Xanthocytophaga agilis: one gene and its partner. The protein of the gene in region 1 binds, or shares a complex with, the protein of each later gene. Links are inferred from orthologs where the notes say so. Each region holds a gene or a part of one and is shown in the gene's direction. Other genes may lie near its edges.

The links.
Region 2: the proteins of carB (region 1) and carA are in contact, whole or in part, in a solved structure (PDB 1KEE), measured with the Escherichia coli proteins. The link is inferred for Xanthocytophaga agilis from one-to-one orthologs.

The regions. Positions count from the first base shown.
Region 1 is NZ_JASJOU010000002.1:424,864-437,974, forward strand. Bases 6,004-9,364 are described here. They hold carB (carbamoyl-phosphate synthase large subunit), read left to right. Parts: upstream 6,004-6,320; coding sequence 6,321-9,164; downstream 9,165-9,364. Other genes in these bases: QNI22_RS08610 (SOS response-associated peptidase), read right to left, coding at 6,004-6,203; QNI22_RS08620 (DUF4834 family protein), read left to right, coding at 9,293-9,364. In the rest of the region: QNI22_RS08595 (response regulator), read left to right, coding at 107-469; QNI22_RS08600 (glycoside hydrolase family 2 protein), read right to left, coding at 655-3,285; QNI22_RS08605 (DNA polymerase III subunit gamma/tau), read right to left, coding at 3,601-5,415; more of QNI22_RS08610, read right to left, coding at 5,499-6,003; more of QNI22_RS08620, read left to right, coding at 9,365-9,559; QNI22_RS08625 (prolipoprotein diacylglyceryl transferase), read left to right, coding at 9,840-10,982; membrane protein insertion efficiency factor YidD, read right to left, coding at 11,045-11,254; QNI22_RS08635 (BamA/TamA family outer membrane protein), read left to right, coding at 11,530-12,936; QNI22_RS08640 (glycosyltransferase family 9 protein), read right to left, coding at 12,941-13,111. UniProt on the Escherichia coli protein: Large subunit of the glutamine-dependent carbamoyl phosphate synthetase (CPSase).
Region 2 is NZ_JASJOU010000002.1:657,200-669,911, reverse strand. Bases 1-2,962 are described here. They hold carA (glutamine-hydrolyzing carbamoyl-phosphate synthase small subunit), read left to right. Parts: upstream 1-912; coding sequence 913-2,013; downstream 2,014-2,962. Other genes in these bases: QNI22_RS09560 (FixH family protein), read right to left, coding at 2,830-2,962; QNI22_RS09565 (sulfite exporter TauE/SafE family protein), read right to left, coding at 2,100-2,783; rplQ (50S ribosomal protein L17), read left to right, coding at 246-779; QNI22_RS09580 (DNA-directed RNA polymerase subunit alpha), read left to right, coding at 1-172. Also shown: more of QNI22_RS09560, read right to left, coding at 2,963-3,264; cytochrome c oxidase accessory protein CcoG, read right to left, coding at 3,312-4,727; QNI22_RS09550 (cbb3-type cytochrome c oxidase N-terminal domain-containing protein), read right to left, coding at 4,822-5,679; QNI22_RS09545 (hypothetical protein), read right to left, coding at 5,712-5,876; ccoN (cytochrome-c oxidase, cbb3-type subunit I), read right to left, coding at 5,991-8,120; cbb3-type cytochrome oxidase assembly protein CcoS, read right to left, coding at 8,180-8,362; QNI22_RS09530 (heavy metal translocating P-type ATPase), read right to left, coding at 8,359-10,902; QNI22_RS09525 (homocysteine S-methyltransferase family protein), read right to left, coding at 11,189-12,442. UniProt on the Escherichia coli protein: Small subunit of the glutamine-dependent carbamoyl phosphate synthetase (CPSase).

The DNA.
Region 1 (13,111 bases):
CATTTTTCAATCTGTCTGGCATAGTAACAAACTACTTACAAAAAATCCCATAAAGCCATGTAAATCAGTATCTAACATCTAAGAGAACTCCTATCGAGTTAACCCAATGGAAACCAAAATTTTAATCGTTGAGGACGAGGCTGACCTTTGTCTTTTAGTACAAAACTTCCTTGAAACAAAAGAATATGTGGTGCAATCTGCCTACACTTTTGAAGAAGTAATGCAAAAAGTCCACACTTTTGAACCGGATATTGTGATCATGGACTACAATTTACCAGGAGGCAAAGGAACAGATCTGGTAAGTTCAATAAAAAAACACAATCCACGTATTAGCGTTATTGTGATCAGTGGAATGAATGAGGCTCAGGAAGCAGCACTCCAAAGTGGAGCAGAACAATTTATTGAGAAGCCCTTTCCTTTATCCAAGATTGGTAAAGCAGTTGAAGCGACAGGTGCTTCAGGCTCATAGTATGTTTCTTTCAGATATTTAGTATATACGAAATTTAAGATATAAGTCTTAAAAACCAGAGCCTATACTCTTTTTAGTAGTACAGGCTCTGGTTTATTTTTGTTGATGACCCATAAGTTAGAATTAATAAAAAAGAGGGACCTATAGTCAGGCACCTCTTTCTTTTTAGTACACTATTCTTTCTCTTATTTCACAGGAATAAATTTCTCCTCTACATTCCATCCCGACAACGAAACAAGTGGCTGTGCAGACTGGCTATCGGGTGTATACTCCATTACTACTATTTTCTCTTCTCCTGGCAATAGAGACACATAATTATCACTAAAGAACACAGGAAGAATACGTTTTTTAGTTTTAGGATCTACCAAGGCAACGCGGTTAAAGAAGGCTACTGCTCCTCCTGCCGGATTGCTGATCTTCAGTTCGATTTTTCCTTTTTCAAGCACCTTTACTGAAGTCTGTACAGAAGCTTTTGCCATCTTATTTAGCCCTGAGTAATTGCCACTGGCATCTGGAAGCCAATAGAAATTATCGCTTACGACCTTCTTATTTACATCCAGCAATTTCAACGACAGGAATACTCCCTGTTCTTTGCGCAATGCATTAATAGTAGGCAGTATTGGAACATACTTTCTTACAGTACTTGGCCCAATCTCGTTAAAAACCTGTGTAATGAGTGAATCTTTTCCACTAATGGTATAGGCCTTAATAGTCAGCATCAGATCCCTTTTGGTTTCGAAGGTATTGTTTACGATCATTACCATACCATCCACCGGATTATACATTATGTGCAAAGGCTCACTACCACTTCTTAATCCGTATAAACAGGCATTTACATCCAGGTAATAATCATACATCTGTCCACGCATAGCAGTCCATGGGTTCTGCGTTTTCCAGATGATAGTTCCAGTATACCAGTCCCACATATGTGCGCTAAAACCTTCCATCAGTGCTCTGTATTGGTCGTAATTTACCAATTGAGCTTTTTTAGCAAAGTCCCGGGCTTCTGTAGGTTCACCATATGGTTGCAGATACTCATCATAGCCAATGTACTTATGATAATCCCACACCGGATCTATCTTTTTGGTAGAGTAGTGAGGAGGCGTCATATTGGCTGCCGGAATAAACCGCTCCAGAGATTCATAATCTCCTACTCCTACCGAACCAACTTCTGAGTTAAACGGAAATGTACGATGTTCCCAGAAACGGTTGATAGGCTGAATGCCATAAGGTCCATCGCCATTGCCTCCCAGGAAATTATATGACATATCATCGGAATTGGAATAGTCTATAAACCAGCGTGTGCCATCCAGTTCAGGCAGAATAGAATCACGCAACGGAATCAGGATATCTTCTGGAGGAGTGATTTCATTCCCTCCACACCACATAGCCAGTGAAGCATAGTTACGGATCATCTTGATCTGGTCTTCAGCCGAACGTAAAAACAGTTTGTGGTCATCCGGATATTTGCGGCGAGTCCACTGATCTTCTTTTTTCACAGGATCTACCCAGCGGCCATTGCAGTCACCAGATACCCAGAAATCCTGCATTACCAGCATACCATACTTATCACAAGCTTTATAAAACTCAGGTCGTTCACTCAATGCACCACCCCAGATACGAATCAGATTCAGGTTCATATCGCGGTGAAAACGGATTTCCGCATCATAGCGGGCATCTGTAAAACGCAGCATGGCATCCGAGATAATCCAGTTTCCACCTTTGATAAAGATTTTCTGTCCGTTTACGGCCACTTGTTTGCTTCGGGTAACAGCATTCCATTCTGTCTGTACTTCACGTACCCCTACGGAAACCGTTTCCTGATCAGATACAGATTTACCATCTACAGTAAACTGCATTTTCAGATCATATAGAGGTTGCTTTCCATACCCATGAGGCCACCACAGCTTTGGGTTCTGTAGTGTAAAATCAGGCAACTGTACGACAGTAGTTTTTTGAGGTTCCAGACTCACTTTTTGAGATACAGTTTGTCCATCCAGTGTATATTGTAGTGTACCTTCAACTTTCTTAGTACTTGTATTCTCCAGTTCAGCAGATACTTTAATCGTAGCAGGTTGCTGTGGTCCTTCAGCCTTTCTGACACCAGGTACCAACGTTACCACATGTGGATTCTTTAGATTCACTATCCCTGTTTTTTCAATAGTCACCTTGTCCCAGATACCCGTATTTCGGTCACGGATGGGTTGAATCCAGTCCCAGCCAGCTACATACTGGTGAGATACATTTTTGGCAATCATACCATCACCGCCCTGACCTGTTTTGGCATTTCCTACAGGATCAGGAGGGTGTACAATCACTGCCAGACGGTTATTGCCATCTTTAGAAAGAACATTGGTGATATTATAGGTTTGACGAAGAAACATCCCATAGTGTGTGGCAGTATTCAGTTTCTTGCCATTCAGGTATACATCACAGCTATAATTTATCCCACGAAAGTGCAGCCAAACCTGTTCATCTCCTTTGGGGGTAGTTTCTTTAAAATCTTTGGCAAACCAATAGGTATAGTATTCGCGGCCTGTATCAAAGATATCCGGAATCTTTTCATTGTTCATTCCATAAAAAGGATCAGGAACCTTTTTGTTCTCCAGAAGAGTCGTTAGTACAGTACCTGGCACTACAGCAGGTATCCAGCCAGATAATTTATAGGAAGGAACAGAAATAGCCTGTCCAGCTTCCTTCACCTTAGCAACATTGACACACTGCCAGCCACTGTTCAGTTCATAGGCGTTCTGAGCCTGAAGATAGGTTGACACCAGGACACATAAGGCAGCCAACCATCTATATTTAATACACATTTTACTTGGAAAGGATTGATTATGGAAGTATGAAATAAGTAAGGGCATAAAATAACAAAACCTTATCCGCAAATCCCAAATATAATTTTACCAATACTTAACTTATCCAAATAATACAATACACATAACGATATAATGCAAAATGGCAGACAAGTAAAAATGGGCAAAACACCCTATTTTTTCAGCATAGATAGTCCAATCCAAAAGACCTTTCTCTTCTTTATAGAAGTGAAAGCCAATGGAATAGTATTTCGTCCAGAAGAAAATCAGAATTAGTAACTTTCAGATGTATACACCTATAGAGAATGAGAACTTTTATACATCCATATCCAATCCCAGTTGGCTTTTTAAGTCATTCAATACCGGATACTTTTCGGCCAGGTAATCAAACTTTTCACGGTTGGTATAGACCATCCGTTTTTTTCCCTGTTCTACAATCTCGCCCTGAATCTGTATCGTACTGTTTCGTAATCTCTTACGCAAAAACTCCAGCAATTCGTATCGAAATTCATTCAGTTGAGTAAGCTGTATCTGGTTTTCCAGTTTTAGCATAATGGTGCCATTCTGAAACTCATATCCCCGGTTCAGAATCAGCAATTCAGTTGGATAGCTACGGGTTTTGGCAAAGGCTTGCCACTGTCGTAGTAATTGATCAGGCGTAAACGGTTCATTACCATAGTTTATTACTGTTTCTGTATCATCCGCTTTTTTCTCAGATGTATCAGACAGATTGGATAGACTAATGCTAGGAGTAAGCTTATGCGTTTTTAATGCCGGATTGGTACGGTTAGGGTTAGGTTGGTTGCTGACAGGAGTTGTTCCCACAGACTGTGTGGGTATGGTAGTGTTAGGGGTAATCGATGGAGTTGTTTTTATATCAGAGACCGTTCCATGGGAAGTAGATCCATTGACAGGAGGCTGATTTCCACCTGCCAATGGGCTTTTTTGCTCTGTTTTGGGAGGGTTCTCTACTGTATCAAGTTTTTTTTTTAAGTCGGCACTGCCGTTTTGTACTGCTCTGGTCATATCTATTGCGGATGGGATATGAGCCATTTTCATCAGCGTTAACTCTACCAGCAGACGTTGGTTCTTACTGGTTTTGTAATTCAGATCACACTGATTACCCTGATTCAAAGCAGAAAGCAGGAACGACACAGATGCCTGTCCGGATTGTGCCAGATACTTTTTCTGCACATTTCCAGCCACCTGTAGCAACGTAACTGTAGCTGGGTCTTTACACACCAGCAAGTTGCGCAAATGCTCACACAAACCTACCATAAACTGATGCCCATCAAATCCTTTCTGAAGAATTTCATTAAATATCAGCAATGCCTGTGGGATACTTTCATTGAGCAAAGACTCTGTCATCCGGAAATAGTAATCATAATCCAGAATGTGCAGGTTGTCAATGGTATTCTTATAGGAGATGCTCCGGTCTGTAGAAAAGGTGGTAATCAGGTCGAACATAGAAAGCGCATCCCGTAATCCCCCATCTGCCTTCTGAGCAATCAGTTGCAAGGCTTCTTCTTCAGCCCGGATGCTTTCTTTTCCGGCAATATTTCCCAGATGGGAAGCAATATCATTTACTCCAATCCGGTTGAAGTCAAAAATCTGACAACGGGACAGAATAGTAGGAATAATCTTGTGTTTCTCGGTTGTGGCCAGAATAAAGATTGCATAACTAGGTGGCTCTTCCAGTGTTTTCAAAAAGGCATTAAACGCTGCATTGGAAAGCATATGCACCTCATCTATAATATAGATCTTGTATTTACCTGATTGCGGAGGATATCGTACCTGATCTACCAGATTACGAATATCGTCAACTGAGTTGTTGGACGCTGCATCCAGCTCATGAATATTAAAAGAAGCACTGGCATTAAAACTCCGGCACGAATCACATTCATTACAAGGTTCTGTTTCCGGAGTCAGATTCTGACAGTTAATAGTTTTAGCAAGAATACGGGCACAGGTAGTCTTCCCTACCCCTCTGGGTCCGCAAAACAGAAAGGCCTGCGCCAGCTGTTGCTGTCGGATTGCATTTTTAAGGGTAGTAGTAATATGAGATTGTCCTACAACGGTATCAAAAGTAGAGGGGCGGTATTTCCGTGCCGAAACAATAAACTGATCCATGTCCCAAAGTTACGGCTTTTGCCCGAAACTCCGGGAGGTTTTGACAAGAAAAAGGTGACGAAAAAATTTATAGGCCTACAGACTCAGGAAACAGATCCTGTCTGTATCCGGATGGAATCGCCTAGTGGTTCCAGCAACTGAGGATAGTCATTATAGGCTTTGTTCACCTCACGCGTTACCTCATAGGCCTCCATCTGTTCTGAGTCATACTGAGTCAACAATGCTTTTTGCTTGTCGATAGATAAAGACGAATTAATCCAGCCAGCAGCTTGTTCGGACGATAATATTACTGGCATTCGTTCATGAATAGATCCCATCAGTTCATTGGCCTCTGTGGTAATAATAGCAAACGAAGATATTTCTTCTCCGGTGGTATAGTTAGTCCAGCGGTTCCAGATACCAGCCATTGCAAAAAGGCTCTGATCTTTGGGTTTAATCAGATAAGGCGTTTTTCCATTTTTGCCCGAACTGCTTTGTTTCCATTCAAAAAAACTATTAGCCAGTACCAGGCAGTGTTGCGACTGAAATGCTTTTTTAAAGGAAGTTTTTTCTTCGATTCCATCCAGGCGTGCATTGATCATTTTGTAGCCAACATTTTCTTCCTTAGCCCATTGCGGAATAAATCCCCAGCGAAACAACTGTACCTGACTAGTCTTTTCATTCGTAATTACAGGCAGAGATTGTCCGGGAGCAGCATTGTAATGTGGAGGAATGTCCTGTGATAGTTGTGCATGAAAGGCACGGGTAAGAGATTCTTCTTCCAGAATGATTGAATAACGTCCACACATAAGGCATAGCGGTTTGATTTAGTTAAATATACTATTTTTTCTTAAAAAACTTCTTATCATCTATTCTTTTTTGCATTAACTTTGCGGGATTTTTAATTATCCTCCAACCTGTTCAAAATGCCCAAAGACAATTCCATCAAATCCGTTCTTATTATTGGTTCTGGTCCCATCATTATTGGACAAGCATGTGAATTTGATTATTCTGGTTCGCAGGCGGCTCGTTCGCTTCGCGAGGAAGGCATCGAAGTGGTGCTGATTAACTCCAATCCGGCGACAATTATGACCGATAAGGTGACGGCAGATCATGTATACCTGCGTCCGCTGGAGAAGAAGTATATTCGTGAAATTCTGGAAAAACACAAAATTGATGCCGTATTGCCAACTATGGGTGGACAAACCGCTCTGAACCTGGCAATTGACTGTGATAAAGCTGGTATCTGGAAAAAGTATGATGTAAAAATCATTGGGGTTGATATCAAAGCGATCGAAACTACGGAAGACCGGGAGAAATTCCGTCTGAAGATGATGGAACTGGATGTTAACGTGTGTAAAGGTCGTACTGCACGTTCCTATCTGGAGGGAAAAGAGATTGCACAGGAAATAGGCTTTCCACTTGTTATTCGTCCATCCTATACATTAGGAGGTACAGGTGGTGGATTCGTAAACGATGCTTCCAAATTTGATGCGGCTCTGAATGCTGGTCTGCACGCCTCTCCTATCCATGAAGTACTGGTAGAACAAAGTATCATGGGCTGGAAGGAATATGAGCTGGAATTGCTACGTGATAACAATGGAAACTTTATTATCATCTGTTCTATCGAGAACTTTGACCCGATGGGGGTACATACCGGAGACTCTATTACGGTGGCTCCAGCTATGACCCTGCCTGATACATTGTATCAGAAAATGCGGGATCTGGCCATTAAGATGATGGATGGTATTGGCAAATTTGCAGGAGGATGTAACGTACAGTTCTCTGTAAACCCTGTCAACGACGATATCATTGCCATTGAAATTAACCCACGTGTATCCCGTTCTTCAGCACTGGCATCTAAAGCAACCGGCTATCCGATTGCCAAGATTGCAGCGAAACTGGCAATTGGATACAACCTGGATGAGTTACAGAACGCCATCACTAAAACAACTTCTGCCTATTTTGAACCTGCTATTGATTATGTAATCGTGAAAGTACCTCGCTGGAACTTTGACAAATTCAAAGGTGCAGATCGTAGTCTGGGCTTACAGATGAAATCAGTAGGTGAAGCGATGGGTATAGGACGTAACTTCCAGGAGGCACTACAGAAAGCATGTCAGTCACTGGAAATCAAACGTAACGGTTTAGGTGCAGATGGAAAGGAGCTGACCAATCAGGAGCAATTGTTATACAGTCTGGAGCATCCAAGCTGGAACCGTCTGTTCCATATTTATGATGCATTCAAACTAGGTATTCCCTTCAAGACCATACAGAAGCTAACAAAAATAGATCCTTGGTTTCTACATCAGATTGAAGAGATGGTAATGCTGGAAAAAGAAATCCAGAAATACGATCTGGAGACTATTCCAGCTTCTCTGATGTTTGAGGCTAAAAATAAAGGCTATGCAGACCGTCAGATTGCCCACTTACTGGATTGTTATGAAAGTGAAGTGTACACAAAACGGACTGATATGGGCATCAAACGTGTCTATAAATGTGTAGATACCTGTGCAGCTGAGTTTGAAGCGAAGACGCCTTACTACTACTCTACCTTTGCACTGGCACCAGAAGGAAATACTATCGAAGGTCCAGACAATGAATCTATAGTATCTGATAAGAAGAAAATCATTGTACTGGGTTCAGGACCAAACCGTATCGGACAAGGTATCGAGTTTGACTACTCGTGTGTACATGGCATTCTGGCAGCTAAAGAGTGTGGCTATGAGACCATCATGATCAACTGTAACCCGGAAACGGTTTCTACAGATTTTGATATTGCAGACAAACTGTATTTCGAACCTGTATTCTGGGAACACATCTATGATATCATTCAACATGAGAAACCAGAAGGTGTGATTGTACAGCTAGGTGGACAAACAGCTCTGAAACTGGCAGAAAAACTGAACCGTTATGGTATCAAAATCATCGGAACCAGCTTTGAATCACTGGATCTGGCTGAAGATCGTGGTAGCTTCTCTACTTTGTTGAAAGATAACAATATACCTTATCCTAAGTTTGGAACTGTTCAGAATGCAGATGAGGCACTGGAACTATCCCGTGAATTAGGTTTCCCATTGCTGGTGCGTCCAAGCTATGTACTGGGTGGACAAGGTATGAAGATTGTAATCAACGAAACAGAACTGGCTAACCACGTGGTAGATATCTTTAAGGATATGCCAGATAACAAAGTTTTGCTGGATCACTTCCTGGAAAATGCCATCGAAGCCGAAGCAGATGCAATCTGTGATGGAGAAGATGTGTATATTATTGGTATTATGGAGCATATCGAGCCTGCAGGTATTCACTCAGGGGATTCCAATGCGGTATTACCTCCATTTAACCTGGGAGCACTGGAGATTCTACAGATCGAAAAATACACCAAACAGATTGCATTAGCTCTCAATACGGTGGGTCTGATTAACATTCAGTTTGCTATCAAAGATGAGAAAGTATATATCATTGAAGCTAACCCACGGGCATCTCGTACGGTTCCATTCATCTGCAAAGCCTATGATGAACCATATGTAAACTATGCTACCAAGGTTATGCTTGGCGAGAAGAAAGTGAAAGATTTTGAATTCAATCCACGCAGACAAGGATATGCCATAAAGCTCCCTGTATTCTCCTTCAATAAGTTTCCGAATGTAAACAAGGAACTTGGACCTGAAATGAAATCTACAGGAGAGGCAATCTATTTTATTGATGACTTGGATGATGACTTCTTTCAGAAAGTGTATTCGGAACGAAATCTGTATCTGAGCCGTTAACAGAGCTGGATCAATGATAAACAGAAGGTAAGACTTTGATCAGGAAGTTCTTACCTCCCTGTAAATTCATATTCAGAAAACAATAATTTCTGGTTTTATTCGTCAATATAAGAAAACGTCAGACAGCTTTGTTTAAATTTCTGCTTATATCATTCGTTATTATCTTCGTACTTTCACGTATTGGAGGATTTCTGTTTCGTAGCCTATTCTGGATGTTAGGTATGCGTGCTGTTGAAAAACAGATGCGTCACCAAGAACAAAATCAGCGCAAGCAATCTCGTCGCAACGAGGGAGATATCAGCGTTGATTACGAAAGAAGCCAGACTAGCCAGAGAAATAAACGGAGTTCGCAAAGTGGTGATTACATTGATATTGATTACGAAGAAGTAAAATAATCTGTTTCTTATAAAACAAAAGGGTAAAGAAGGTATGAATGGCTCAACCATTGTAATGCTTCTTTACCCTTTTGTTTTATCCATCAGGATAATAGGGCTTGGTCTATTCACTGATTGAGATTTTGTTCATGTTTCGGTAACACGAAGCACCTTTCCTGCTTCATAAAAAAAACTATCTTTGCGTTATTCTAAATTTGTCTATATCTGATAGGTACTAAAGATATCTCTGAAGCATTCTTTGGCCTATCCTTTTTTTATCCTGTTTTCAGCACATTTTACTATGCTTTCATTTATTGTCTGGGACGTTTCACCCGAAATTTTTCGTGCTAAAGTTTTTGATATATTACTTGAGCCACGCTGGTATGGTTTATTCTTTGCCCTGGGTTTTCTGATTGGTCAGCAAATCCTTTTTCATATTTTCAAAAAAGAAGGCAAGCCTGCTCAGGATGTTGAAACACTAACTGTTTACATGGTTCTTGCCACTGTAATAGGCGCACGTCTCGGACACGTGTTATTTTATGAGCCTCAGGAATACTTTAAGGACTTCGACCATATTCTGGAAATTTTCAAAATCTGGCATGGAGGCTTAGCCAGTCATGGAGCAGCCATTGCTATCCTATTTACATTCTGGTTATACGTTCGTAAGAAAAAGAACTCTGGACAAACTTATCTATGGGTAGCAGACCGAATTGTAATCATTGTGGCCCTATGTGGCTGTCTGATTCGCCTGGGTAATCTGATGAACTCCGAGATCATAGGAAAGCCTACTGATGCGTCCTGGGGATTTGTGTTTGCTGGCCCGGCTCGCAGTGCTATTATGACACCTTATCCTGACCAAGTACTAAAAGTTAGAACACAAAAAGATGAATCCAGAAAAGATACTACAGTAAATGGTCAGATTTATGCCCCTTTAAAAGTAAAGGCTTATCTGGAGAAAGAATTTGCAAATACTGACATAAATAGCTTTGCCAAACGGGATATTCCATCTGCTCTGGGACAAAGTCCTGAAGTAAGAGAACACTTCAGTTGGGAATTATCCCGACCATTTACACATACTGTGTCCAATGAAGATGGAGAAACAGTAGCTGCGGTCAATGTGTATGGTGTTCCTCGCCATCCGGCTCAGTTGTACGAATCATTCTCTTGCCTATTATTGTGTCTTATGTTATTCCTGATATGGAATCGGTACAAAGCCCAAACACCGCAGGGACTTTTGCTCGGACTGTTTCTGGTTGTATGTTTCGGATTACGGTTCTTTTATGAAACACTGAAAGAGCCTCAGGTGGACTTTGAACGGGAAATGCCGCTGTATATGGGACAATGGCTAAGTATTCCGGCAATTTTAGCAGGAATTATTATCATCATCATTGCCTTACGTAACAGCTCAAAACTGAATACAGATACAGTTTCCAAAAGAGCTTAAAAAATAGAGAGGTCGCTGTATACTATACATTAGCGACCTCTTTATTTTATTGTTATATCTATTTATGGTACTGGATCGTAGCCATGTCCACCCCATGGATGGCAGCGGGAAATACGTCGTAAAGTGAGCCATCCGCCTTTAATAGCCCCATGCTTTCGGATAGCGTCAATACCATAGTGGGAGCAGGAAGGAGTAAACCGACAACTACTGGGAAAATATGGACTGATTCCATACTGGTAAAACCGAATCAATACAATAAAAATATATTTCATACGTTATCTGAGCGAACTTTTCACAATACGCACTCCTCTCCATAACTGACCATCTTTCTAATAAGTTCTGCAGTTCAGCAATTTAAGATGTCGGTCGATCAGAAAAAAATTACGGTTAAAAATAGATCTTGTTGTTTTCAAGACATACAATTAAAATAATTGCACAATCAACCATCAGCCTTGCCTTTTTTTGTGTAAATTATGTGCCCATAAATCTGCCAGGCTGATTTGAATCATTCATACTAAAAGAAAAAGTTTTAACTACAGGGTAGCCAATGTTGGTATATTTGTTTAGCTTATGGTTAAGTCTCTCGTCCTGCAGTACGCAGGCGCTGCCCGCCACTTCTATTCCTGATGAACCATTTCTGGTTATACATACTATTCATATAGAAGGAAATAAAAAAACCAATGCGGCGGTTATTATGCGGGAACTAGATATTGCTCCAGGAGATACACTGCCAGGTTCTCAGATTGATCTTGTTCTCAAGCGAAATAAAAATAAGATATTCAACACTAATCTTTTTAATAGTGTTGAGCTATTGTTGCAGCCTAATGAATTTGGCAACATTGATCTGGTTATTCAGGTAGCCGAACGATGGTATATATTTCCCATGGTGATTCTGGAGCTGGGAGATCGTAACTTTAACGAGTGGTGGAGTGAAAGGGGTCGAGATCTCCGACGCCTGAACTATGGACTCAGAATAGCACACAAAAATGTATTTGGCAATGGAGAAGAGCTCCGTGCAGTAGCACAATTTGGATTTACCAAACGTTTTGATCTGGCCTATACAATCCGTAATCTGGATAAAGCCCGTAAAAATGGTTTAGGTTTTCTGGTAAGCTATGCGACAAACAAGAATATGGCTTATCAGACGGAAGGAAATAAGCTGGAGTTCCTCAATACCAATGAAGTTATGCGGGAACGCTTTTTCACATCTGTCCGTTTCTCAAGACGCCCTCAGTTCTATAATCAACATAGCATAGAAGGACGCTTCCACTACAATACTATTTCTGACTCCATAGCCAAGCTCAATCCTGATTATTTTCTGCATGGACAAACGCGTCAGCATTACTTTCAGTTAACCTATGAGTTTGTTAATGACCGACGTGATCTGGTAGCCTATCCTCTGCGTGGCCACTACTTAGAGTTTGAACTTACACGTGCAGGCTTGTTACCTGCTGATAATTTTGATAAAACATCTTTACGGGTAAACTTTGCACTTTATCGCCCTCTGGGAAAAAAGTTCTTCTGGAATATGAATATTCAGGGTATGACCTCCTACCCTTCCCTACAACCATATGCTCAATATAGAGCACTGGGTTTTGGATTTGAATATCTGCGGGGATATGAACGATATATTGTGGATGGTCAACATTTTGGATTTGCCAAGTTCACCTTCAAACGTGAATTGTTATCAACTGAGGTTAGTATTCCAGGATTCCGGATACAACAGTTTTCAACAATTCCAATTAGTCTTTACCTGACTACATTTGGTGATTTTGGGTATGTAGTAGACCCTACTCATAATCCTGGCAATGGCCTTCTGGCTAACAAACTGATTTACAGCACAGGTGCAGGAATTGATATTGTTACATTTTACAACGTAGTGATCCGCTTTAACTATGCTGTAAACCGACTGGGAGACAAAGGAATCTTCTTCAACTTTGTGCGGGATATATAGTATTTTAGCTAACTTCTGTCTTATATTTAGGTAAGACAACCTGTAAGTCAGATATCTTTGCTTGTACTTTAGCCACAATCAGATCTATATCCTGTTTTTCCATACAGTTAAAATGTCCCAAAGGACATCTCCTGTTACCATATTTACTACAAGGCTGGCATTTGAGCCCTGGCAC
Region 2 (12,712 bases), 240 kb from region 1 along the record:
GAAATCTGCTGATGTGCGTACCTTAGGTGATCTTGTAAAACTGGATATCTCAGAAATGATGAAATTCAGAAACTTTGGTAAGAAATCCTTGACTGAATTAGAGCAGTTGGTTTCTGACAAAGGACTGTCATTTGGGATGGATGTTTCAAAATATAAGTTAGACGAAGATTAATAATACGATTGATTGTCGGCAGTAGTTGACTAAATGTAATGTCAAAACCTGACCGCTTAAAGATTCAAATAAAATGAGACACGGAAAAACAGATAATCACTTAGGTAGAACAGTAGGCCACCGCCGGGCATTATTGTCTAACATGGCTTCTTCTTTAATTTTGCATAAGCGTATTAAAACAACAGTTGCAAAGGCTAAAGAACTACGTAAATACGTTGAGCCTCTTCTGACTAAGGCGAAAGATGATACAACTCACTCACGTCGTGTTGTTTTCTCATACTTACAAAACAAAGAATCTGTAAAAGTTCTGTTTGGCGACGTAGCTGAAAAAATCGCTAATCGTGAAGGTGGTTATACTCGTATTATCAAGTTAGGCAATCGCTTGGGTGATAATGCTGATATGTGTTTGATTGAATTAGTAGATTACAACGAAACATTGTTAAACGCTCGTACTGAAGCTAAAACAAAAACTCGTCGTAGCCGTCGTGGTTCTACTGGAAAAGCTAAAGTTGAAGAAGCTACCGTATTGGCTTCTGATGCATCAGCAGAAACTGAAAAGCCAGCAATCACAGAAGCAGATACTGAAGCAACTGAAACAAAAGAATGATAATACCATTCACAATATAAGAAAGGATTAGAACTTTATGTTCTAATCCTTTTTTTATGCATAAAGTGAATTATTTAGAATATAATCTGTTTATCAAATAGTATCTTTTCATATTAAAAAAACAATTCCAGACATGAAGTATCCGACCCGCACTGAAGCCTTACTTTTGTTACAAGATGGAACTTTGTACAGGGGCTATGCTCTTGGCAAGATTGGAACCAAGGGGGGCGAGCTGTGTTTTAATACGGGAATGACCGGTTATCAGGAGATCTATACCGACCCGTCTTACTATGGTCAAATCATTGTAAATACAAACTCGCATATTGGTAATTATGGTACACTGAGTGAAGAACAGGAATCTAGTTCTGTGAAAATCAGTGGTATGGTATGTAATGTGTTTTCATCAATACATTCCAGAAACATTGCTGATGCATCTCTGCAGGCGTATTTTGAAAAGGCAGGAATTGTTGGTATTTACGGTATCGATACCAGACAAATTGTGCGCCATATCCGGAATCAGGGAGCAATGAATGCGATTATATCTTCTGATATTCTGGATGAAGAAGTACTGCGTCAGAAGCTGGCTGAAATACCAGATATGAATGGGTTGGAACTATCCTCAGAAGTAAGTACAAAAGAAGCTTACTATGTTGGAAATCAAGATTCTCCTTTGAAAGTGGCTGTTCTGGATCTTGGAATAAAAAACAGCATAGTTCAGAATCTGGCTAATCGGGGAGTTTATTGTCAGGTATTTCCTGCGAAAACTTCTTTTGAAGAAATGCAAAGATGGAACCCTGATGGCTATTTTATCTCCAACGGCCCTGGTGATCCTTCAGCTATGCCATATGCTGTAGAAACGGTGAAGGATGTATTGAACGCAGAAAAACCTATGTTTGGTATTTGTCTGGGACATCAGATTCTGGCATTGGCAAGTGGAATTGAGACATACAAGATGCATCATGGACATCGTGGTTTGAATCATCCTGTAAAGAACCTGATTACTGGTAAGGGTGAAATTACCTCACAGAATCACGGTTTTGCTGTAAAAGGAGATACTGTAAGGGATATCGCTAATGTAGAGGTAACACACATCAATCTGAACGATAATACAATTGAAGGTATTCGCCGGAAAGATAAACCTGCTTTCTCTGTGCAATATCACCCTGAATCTTCTCCAGGACCACACGATTCACGTTATCTGTTCGATGATTTTGTGAAACTGATGCAAGACTAAAATCCAGATATATAGATTGAATACAAAAATACCTCCTTATAAAGGAGGTATTTTGCTTTTTAGGAAATTAGAAGCTAGATAAGATCTTATTTTTCAGATAAAGTAGAGGATGGTCGGCAACAACTCATGGTTTTTTCCTGTTTCCCTATTTTAGGACTTACATAGGCGATACCCAGGTTTAAGCCGCGTATTATAAATAAGATTCCAATACAAAGTGTAAAGACAGGAATTAACTTATTAATCTGAAAGCGGAACTGTGGTTTGATGATGGTTTTTGATAAGCTAACCAACAACATCATAGGTAGAGTGCCCAGACCAAAAAGAAACATATAAAGACTGCCTTCCATAACACCAGACATGGCAATAGCTCCCAGAATAGCCAGATATACCATACCGCAGGGAAGCAACCCATTCAGCACGCCAATCATAAACATACTGAAAGGGCTTTTTTGCTTAAAGAAGGGGATGAACCATTGTCTGACTTTACTTGTAAACTTATCTGTAAAAGAGAAATGTAGTTTTGGGAAGATAATGATAGCAATAATCGATATTCCCAATACTATAGAAAGGTTCTGTTGAATGCCTGCCAGATAGAGTCCTTTACCAAATATGCCAAAGATTGCTCCCAACACTGTATAAGTACTGATTCTACCAAAGTTATATAGAATTGCATTTTGAGGGCTTCTTACAGGCAAAGCCAGAGCTATGGGTCCACACATACCCATACAATGCAAACTACTAATCAGACCGGTTATAAACGCAATATACATAGCTTTGTTCATTTGATTTGTAGGAAGAGAGACTAAGTCTGCTTACCTATTTGATAAATTCCCAGGTTTGGCTCTGATAGGTCTTTCCGTCCATTGTCCAGTCAATATGGATACGCCATAAGCCAGAGGTAAGATGGGTTACTGGAATTACTTGCTGGTGATTGTCAGGATGCAAAGGGAGCTTACTATCCTGGCGAGCATCAGACGGGCGGCTAAAGACAATAGTGCCTTGCAAAGAAGGATTTTCTATAGGAAAGGCTATGACTACCTGTCCATTTGACTTCTGGTAAGAAAAGCTGACAGGCTTATTCAATTCAATCGCATTCTGGCGGGCTGTCATGATTTGTTGGTAGATAAGATCCTTTTCGTAATAGTTTTTCTCTTCTAGCTCAGGTGTCTGACTCATCATATAGATACTCAGGCCTAATATAAAAGCCATAAAGGATGCGACAGTGATGATAATTCCTTTTCCCCAGTTCATGATAGTTAAGATTTAACTCTGCTCAGAAATATAAAAGATGATTATGCTTATTCAACAGGTCCCAGAAAGGAAGTTTTCTGTTCACTAAGTAGCTTTCCGTTAGAATAAACTTCAATGGTAAGTTTGGTACTGTTGGTTTGAATCGTATTCTTGGGTATTTCGATAAAGAAAGCAGCTTTGGCAATTTCCTGTTTATGCAATACCTGAGATTGCTGATTACCTATCCAGCGGATTTTGCCCTGATTATTTTTTACCTTTAGTTCAAGTGACATATCCTGAAATGTCTTATTTACAAACTCCACATTGTAAAGATTACCAATGGTTTTGTCATCTATTTGCTGATAAAGCATACCTGGAGTACGAAGAATGGTCACATCCACATCTTTACGAATGCTGAACAGAATGGTCACAAGGGAGAGAAGGAATACCAAGACCAGTGAATAACCAATGATACGAGAGGTAATCTTGAATGGCAACTTATCCTGGATGCCTTTGATTGAGTCATAACGGATCAGACTTGTAGGACGGTTAATCTTTATCATTACCTCATCACAGGCATCAATACATGCTGTACAGTTTATACACTCCATTTGTGTACCATTGCGGATATCAATACCTGTAGGACATACATGTACACATAATCTGCAGTCAATACAGTCTCCATGACTTTGCACTTCATTCTTACGCATTTTACCCCGAGGTTCTCCCCGAATAAAATCATACGCCACTACAATGGAGTTGTTGTCAAGCATTACACCTTGCAAACGGCCATATGGACAGATAACAATGCAGACAATTTCACGAATAAATGCAAAGACAATATAAAAAACGCCTGTGAAGATAATCAGGGCTGTAAAAGTACCCAAATGTTTGGATGGAGTATCGATAATGAGTTTTTCGAGTTCTTCAATACCTATCAAATAGCCTAGGAAGGTATTGGCAATCAAAAAAGATACAGCAAAAAATAGAATGTGTTTAATTGTTTTCTTGGCAATTTTCAGAGTTGTCCAGGGGGCTGCATCTAGTTTGCGGCGTTGGTTGGCATCTCCTTCAATCCATTGCTCAATTTGCCGGAATACTATTTCCATAAATATGGTTTGTGGACATGCCCATCCGCAGAATACACGACCAAATACTACCGTAAACAGGGCAATGAATACAACGAAGGCAAGCATTCCCAGGGCAAATAGATAAAAATCCTGAGGGAAGAAAGCTACACCGAAGATAATAAATCGGCGTTCCAGTACATTGAGGAGGAGAACAGGCTGCCCGTTAATTTTTAGAAAAGGACCAGAGAACAGCAGAGCTAGCAACACTAATCCAACAATCAAACGGGCTTTGAAATAGTTGCCATTGACGGATTTAGGATATAACCATTCCCGATGTCCTTTTTTATCCAGTACTTCCAGTTTCTCACGAAAGGTGGGATTAAACTCTTTACCACTCTCTGCTATTGCACTCATAGTCTTACTGCATACAAGCAGTTATTAGTTTGTTGTTGAAATATTTTTCTCCACTCTCCTGTTACGTGAAATAACAGAGAGTGGAGAGGTAGGATTAATTCAGAGATAGTTGTTTGGTATCTACTTTGTCACCTTGAGGTTCTTTTGCATTGGGAGGATTGCTGCCCTGAAGACTTAATATGTAACTAGCAACCTGCTGCATCTGCAATGGATTAAGTTGCTTTTCCCATGCTATCATACCTTTGGCAGGTATACCATATTTGATGGTTTTAAAGACATCATTGATCTTTCCGCCATGTAACCAATATTCATCTGTCAGGTTAGGACCTACTATACCCTGTGCCTGTTGGCCATGACAGGCCGCACACTGAGCTATGAATACATCCTTACCTTTGGCAAGATCTTGTTCATTGGTAGATAGCTTTACACTGGTTTCGTCAATGTTGCTGGCTACTGTTTTCAGATAGGCTTCTTTCTTTACTTCTGCTATCTGCATTTCTTTGTCATATTCTCCATTTTGGAGGTCAGAAGTACGCCAAACGTGAAACACAAGCAGATACAGTATACCAAAGGATATAGTACCATAGAAGAAAGCGTTGAACCATCCTGGAACGGGATTGTCAAGTTCGGATATACCATCAAAATCTTCTTTCAATAGAAGGTCTTTTTCCTTTGAGATTGGTTTTAGACCTGCTATACGTTGCCATATAGTAGTTCTTTCTTCTGCTGGAACTTCTTCTTTGCCAGTTACTTTGTTGCTAACCACCAGGGTTAGTTGAAACAAAATCAGTACAACCAGGAAAAGCATGAAGATGATAAGTCCGAAAATAAGAACCAGAATGTATCGGAATAATTCCTCGTCACCAGCTTTAGGGACTTCTGCTGTCTGAGCCATGGATGGAAGCACTGCCAGACTGCTAAAGAATAATGTAATGAATATTTTTCGTAACATATAGGTATGTCTTTTATCGTTTGAGCGTTGGATTAGTCCTCAGTTTCTACTGGCAGATGCTTCATCTTCTGGATGTATTTCTTATCGGCAAAAACAAGCCAGATTGCCATTCCTATAAAGAAGAAAATGAATATGAGTAGAGAGATGGTTAAATACACATCTGCACCAGCTACTTTATCTAGAAATTGCTTAAACATAATCGTAGAAGATATTCTCCCTGAGCCCGAAGGGAGAATAGTTAATGTTCTACTCGGGTGTAGTTGCCTGTTTGCACAGGCGATAGAGGTTAGTTTACTTAGAAGGTGGTGTTATTATTTCATCGTCACCTCTTCTTTGTTTTTGATATCTGTACCCAAACGTTGCAGATAGGCAATCATGGCTACAATCTCTTTGTCCGGATCTATTTTTACGCCTTGTTTCTGAAGGTTGTCAACAATAACTTTTGCCTGTTCTTTCATACTTGTTTCAGCATTGGCAATTTCTTCCTCTGTATAAGGTACACCTAGTTTGCGTAATGTTGCCAGCTTATCTTTGGTAAGAGTAAAGCTCAGAGGGTTTTCCAGTAGCCATTCATACTTTGGCATAATAGAACCTGGTGACATGGATTCGGGATCACGCATGTGGTGATAATGCCAACTGTCAGGATATTTCTTACCTACACGTTGTAAATCAGGACCTGTGCGTTTAGAACCCCACAGGAATGGATGATCATATATATATTCTCCGGATTTTGAAAATTCTCCATAGCGTTCTGTTTCACTGCGGAACGGACGCACCAACTGAGTATGACAAGACACACAACCTTCACGAATATATAAATCGCGACCTTCCAGTTCCAGTGCTGTATAAGGTTTTACACTGGCGATAGTCGGGATATTTTCATCAACTGTAAGCATTGGGATAATCTGAATCATACCCCCTATGGCAACTACTACCAGTGATACTGCAGTCAACAACAATGGCTTACGTTCGAATATTTTATGCCAGTGATGATGACCTGCCACTGTAGTGTTAGTTTCTAGTGCAGGAGCAGATGCCGCTTCATTAGCTAGGAATGATCCCTGACGAGCAGTCATCCAAAGGTTATAGATCATAACCAAAGTTCCTAACAGATACATTGTTCCACCAATACCACGTAACGCATAGAAAGGAATCATTTTGGTTACGCTTTCCAGGAAGTTAGGATATTGCAGGGTACCATCCGGATTGAAGTCTTTCCACATCAAACCTGCTGTAAAACCAGCCCAGTACATAGGAATGGCATAGAACAGAATACCCAGTGTGCCGATCCAGAAGTGGAAGTTCATCAGCTTTTTAGAATATACTTCTGTCTGCCACATTTTTGGAACCAGGTAATATAACATTGCAAATACCATGAATCCATTCCAGCCTAGTCCACCTACGTGTACGTGTGCTACAATCCAGTCAGTAAAGTGTGCAATGGCATTGACGTTTTTCAGAGATAACAGAGGTCCTTCAAATGTTGCCATCAGATAGGCAGTAATGGCAACAACCATAAATTTCAAACGTGTATCTTCACGTACTTTGTCCCATGCTCCACGCAACGTCAGCAAACCATTAATGCCACCACCCCATGATGGTGCAATCAGCATGATTGAAAATACCACACCCAATGATTGTACCCAGTCAGGAAGAGAAGAATACAACAAATGGTGAGGCCCTGCCCAGATATAGATAAAGATCAGTGTCCAGAAGTGCAGGATCGATAACTTATAGGAATATACAGGACGATTAGACAACTTAGGCAAATAGTAATACATCAAACCCAGGAATGGAGTAGTCAGGAAGAATGCCACTGCATTATGTCCATACCACCACTGAACCAGTGCATCCTGTACACCTGCATACGCTGAATAACTTTTGAAGAAGTTGACAGGCATCTCAAAGGAATTGACAATATGCAGCATGGCAACTGTTACCCAGGTAGCAATATAAAACCAGATAGCTACATAGATGTGGCGTTCACGACGTTTCAGAATGGTACCCAGCATATTAATACCAAATACAACCCAAACCAGTGTAATCGCAATGTCAATTGGCCATTCCAGCTCGGCATATTCTTTAGAGGTTGTCATACCCAGAGGGAGAGTAATCGCAGCCGCAGCTATGATAGCTTGCCATCCCCAAAAGTGAATCTGGCTTAACAGATCGCTGAACATCCGTGCTTTACAGAGGCGTTGCAGAGAGTGATAAATTCCCATGAATATGGCATTGCCCACAAACGCAAAGATAATGGCATTGGTATGCAGTGGACGAAGACGTCCGAAGGAGGTATACGGAATGCCAAAGTTCAGCTGAGGAAACACTAACTGAAAAGCAACCGTTACACCAACGAGCATACCAACAACCCCGAAGATCATCGTGGCAATCCCGAAGTTTCGGACAATTTTGTTGTCATAATGAAAGTGTTCGATTTGCATGTATGTAATTGTTTGATTGGTAGATTTAACTGATTTTTAGTATGGAAATAGATCGGTGGTTAGCCTGATGTTTTTGTTTGTCGATCTTGTTTAGTGGATATATCTTCATCGTCAAACAACATCCGGACAGAAGGTGTATAGTCGTCGTCAAACTGTCCGTTGCGGAGATTCCAGAGAAAAATTCCCAGAAACACACTCGCCATAATCAGGCTGACTGTCAGAAGTATATATATGATACTCATATCGCTGAAAAGGTATATGTCTTAAGTTGGTGTCTGTTTTTCTCTAACCGCTTTCCAAAGTATCGTACAGAAAAGGTGGTGAAGAGAATCACATTAATGGAACTGACAGGCATTAGAATGGCTGCAATCAGTGGGGATAATGTTCCCTGTACAGCAAAGAAGATCCCGACCAGATTATAGATAGCGGCTAACACCAGTGCTGCCTTGATAACTTTTACACTTTGCTTGCAGAAATAAATGAAGCCTGGTAGAAACCATAAATTGGATGCATCCAGAATGACATCAGACGCTGGTGTGAAATAGGCTATATTGTCACTGACTGCTACACCTACATTGCTTTGCTGAAGAGCTCCTGCATCATTCAGTCCGTCACCAAGCATCATCACTTGTTTGTTTTCAGATTGAAGTGCTTTGATAAAGTTTAGCTTATCTGCCGGACTTTGATGAAAGTGCAGGTGTTGTTCATCTTTAAAGAAATACTTCAGATTAGGTGCTTCTCCTGCATTGTCACCTGAAAGCAGATGCAGATCATAGTTCATGGACAATTCCAGATTCATAGCATCCAATCCCTTACGGTAATGATTGTGGAACTGGAAATAACCGAGGTATTCACCTTCAATACCTGCCAGTACTCTTGTTGTCTGTGTATCAGGAAAATGAAAGGCTACAGATTCTGCTCCCAGTTTTTCATACATAAATTCGGCAGAACCTATCCATACCTGATGTCCATTCACTAGACCTGAAAGCCCCTTTCCGGATATTTCCTGAAACTGTTCAGTTGTATAGTCACTAGTTGTAGATTGTGAGAGGTGTTTGTATAAATGCTGAGATAAGGGATGTACAGAATTTTTTACCAGTGCCAGAATATATTTCTTCTGTGTATCTGTCAGAGGGTGTTCGTATCCTACGAATTCTACATCCGATGTATTGCTTTCAGTGATGGTTCCGGTTTTATCAAATACAATGGCATCCAGACGAGCAATGTTTTCTATAGCCTGCGTGTTTTTGGCAAAGAAGGAATATCTGCCCAGAATTCGGATGGCGTTACCCAATGCAAAGGAAGAACCTAATACCAGTGCACAAGGACATGCTACGATCAATACAGACGTGAATGCATTCAGTGCACGGCTATAGTCATGTTGTACGATCCAGAAACCACCAGAAACGGTAGCTATTAGAAGTAGCGCAACAGTAAAGTAACGGTTAAATAAATTTTGAATCGATTCTGAAATACTATTTACTGGAGTAGTTGCAGGATCTGACACACAGGTGCGACAAGAGGCAAACGCTTCGTCATTCCAGAGTTGAGTCAGATAGCTTTGAGATACTGGTTTTACCACTTCCATTTCAATCGCATTTCCAACTTGTCTTCCACCTGCATATAGGTTTTCGCCAGCTTGTTTGGGCATTGGCATAGATTCGCCTGTTACAAAGCTATAATCTATATGAGCTTTGGGGCTAATAAGTAGACTGTCTGCCGGAACCAGTTCCTGGTTGCGGATAATAATCCGGTTGCCGACCTGTAGCTCACTTACCGGAACTTGTCTTTCGGTTTCTCCTTCTTTTACAGTAACAGCTACTGGGAAATAAGATTTAAAATCACGGTCATACCGTAAAGTGTCATATGTTCTTTGCTGAAACCATTTGCCTATCAGTGAAAAGAACACAAACCCTGATAAGGTATCCAGATAGCCCGGACCATATCCCATGAAGATGTCTACCAGACTACGTGTAAACACTACAATCATTCCCAGAGCCAGAGGGGTATCTACGTTCAATATGCCACGACGCAGATTCTGGTAAGCAGATTTCAGATACCCCCAGCCGCTGAAGAAGAATACAGGGAGGGCAAGTAAAATATTCAGAAAGTTGAACAGGTAACGGAAGGAATGCTCTGAATGTGTATCAAAGCCAAAGTATTCCGGAAAGCTGATCAGCATGATATTACCGAATGCAAAACCTGCAACAGCCAGTTTGGCAACCAGTAATTTATGTGAGGTAAATGTTTTTGGGATTCCGGCATTATTGTTTCTTTCCGGATTCTCTACGTTGTCCAGAGAGAGTTGAGGTTCGTAACCCAGACTTGTCAGCAGTTCCACTATGGTCCTCAGGGAGGTCTCTTGTTCCAAAAACGTAATGGAGATACGCTTTTTCAGAAAGTCCGTTCTCGAAAAAGTGATAGCCGCATTGATGCGGTACAGGTTTTCTAATAGCCAGATACATGAGCTGCAATGGATAGTAGGTACAAAGAAACTAACCTTGGTGATATTGCCATCTGTAAAATCGATCAGACGGGATTTGATTTCAGGAACATCCAGATAGGCAAACTTTCCTTTATCAACGGCTTCTGTACGTATTCCTGCCTTTTTATCTATAGTATAAAATGCCTCCAGTTTATTTTCCTCCAGAATCTGATAGACAGTCTGGCAACCACTGCAGCAAAATACTTTATCATCAAGCTGATGACTATGGTCCTGACACTTGTCACCACAATGGTAGCAGGTCAGATTTTGTTGAGTAGAAGATAACTGGGAAGACATCCTTTAATTGTTTTGGTTAAGCTTTTCTCTGTGATCAGACTAGATTTTATATCACCTGAGAAACACTTCAAAACTACTAGGTAGCTACGGCAAGAATGATGAGCAACAGTGTATGTTTGAGTGATCTTTACTGGGCAAAACGATGATAAAAATCATGTTTTTTAAGATGGCGTAAGTAGAGACAATTAGAAAGGATTACTCAAAATAGTGTAGTATGGCTTAAAGGGAATAAACAAAAAAGCACAGGATCTAACCTGTGCTGAGGAAACTAGAATTAGGGATACAATTATCGGGCAAATTTATTGGCACTACGTAAATACTGATAGCGGCCAAAAATATGTGCATTGATCAGCATCGCCTGTTCCGGATGATACTGCTTTTTATTCTGCTCAAATGTTTCTTTTACCTGTAAAAAGGATTGTTCATCCTCTGCCTCGGAAACCTTTTGCAAAAACTCCTGTAGTGACAATGCATTCGTACTTTTACTTGTTCCACTGTATTCACCTTGTTCGGGATGAGAAGTTACACCTTCTCTCTGCATGCGACGAGCTGGCTTTTGTCTGGGAGGTAGATTTTTGATCTTGCTGGCTAGTGCTTCTATATGCTGAGGAGTGGTACCACAACAACCACCTACAATGTTAAGCCAGCCATTCTTCGCAAATTCGTAAACAAGCGACGCAAATTCCTCTGCGGATTGATCATAGCCACCAAACTGATTGGGAAGTCCGGCATTAGGATGGGTACTTACATAAAAAGGAGCTTCTTTGTCCAGTGTCTGTATATAAGGTCGTAATTCTTTAGCACCAAGAGCACAGTTTAAACCAACAGACAACAGAGGTGCATGCGAAATAGAAATAATAAATGCTTCAATAGTCTGACCTGACAAAATTCGTCCACTGGCATCGGCAATAGTGCCTGATACCATGATGGGATATTGCTTTCCGGTCTCATCAAAGAGTTGCATCAGCGCAAACAACGCCGCCTTGGCATTTAATGTATCTGTTATAGTTTCCAGCAAAAACAGATCTATACCACCATCGATAAGGGCTTTGGCCTGTTCCGTATACGCTGCAGCCAACTGATCGAAGGTTACAGAGCGAAAACCTGCATTGTTGACATCCGGCGACATAGATGCTAACTTGGTTGTTGGTCCCATTGCTCCTGCCACAAAAAGAGGCCGGGATCTATTCCTTTCCTGATAAACTTTGATAGTTTCTCGCGCAATTTTTGCTCCCTGATAATTGATGTCATACACCAGATCGGCAGTTTTATAGTCTTCCTGAGAAATCGCATTTGCTCCGAATGTGTTGGTCGATAGAATATCAGCACCTGCCTGCAGATATTGTAGGTGAATTTCTTTGATAACATCCGGACGGGTTACGTTAAGCAAATCGTTGTTCCCTTTGAGCTCTATAGCATGATGTTCCAGTGAAGCGTTTCTAAAGTCAGCTTCTGATAAACCATAGGGTTGTATCATAGTTCCCATCGCTCCATCCAGAATAAGTATTTGGTTGTCTAATTCCTGTTCGATTGGATGCATAGGTTGTTCTATTTAGAGGTGGATAGATTGTACAAGTTCAGGCGAGATGTTCTGTAAAATGTTAACCAATCCTGCATTCATTACGTTCCTAAATGCCAATGTATTGCTATACTGTTTTTATAACATTGTCCTGATGTCATTATCAGGTCTTTAGATTGGTATAATTTTTTCTAGGTGAGAAGGTGCAAATAATACCCCGGTTTAGTTTGTGGAATCCATTGTTTTATAGGTGGTTATAGGTTAGTATTATACTTTTTTGAGAAAAAAATA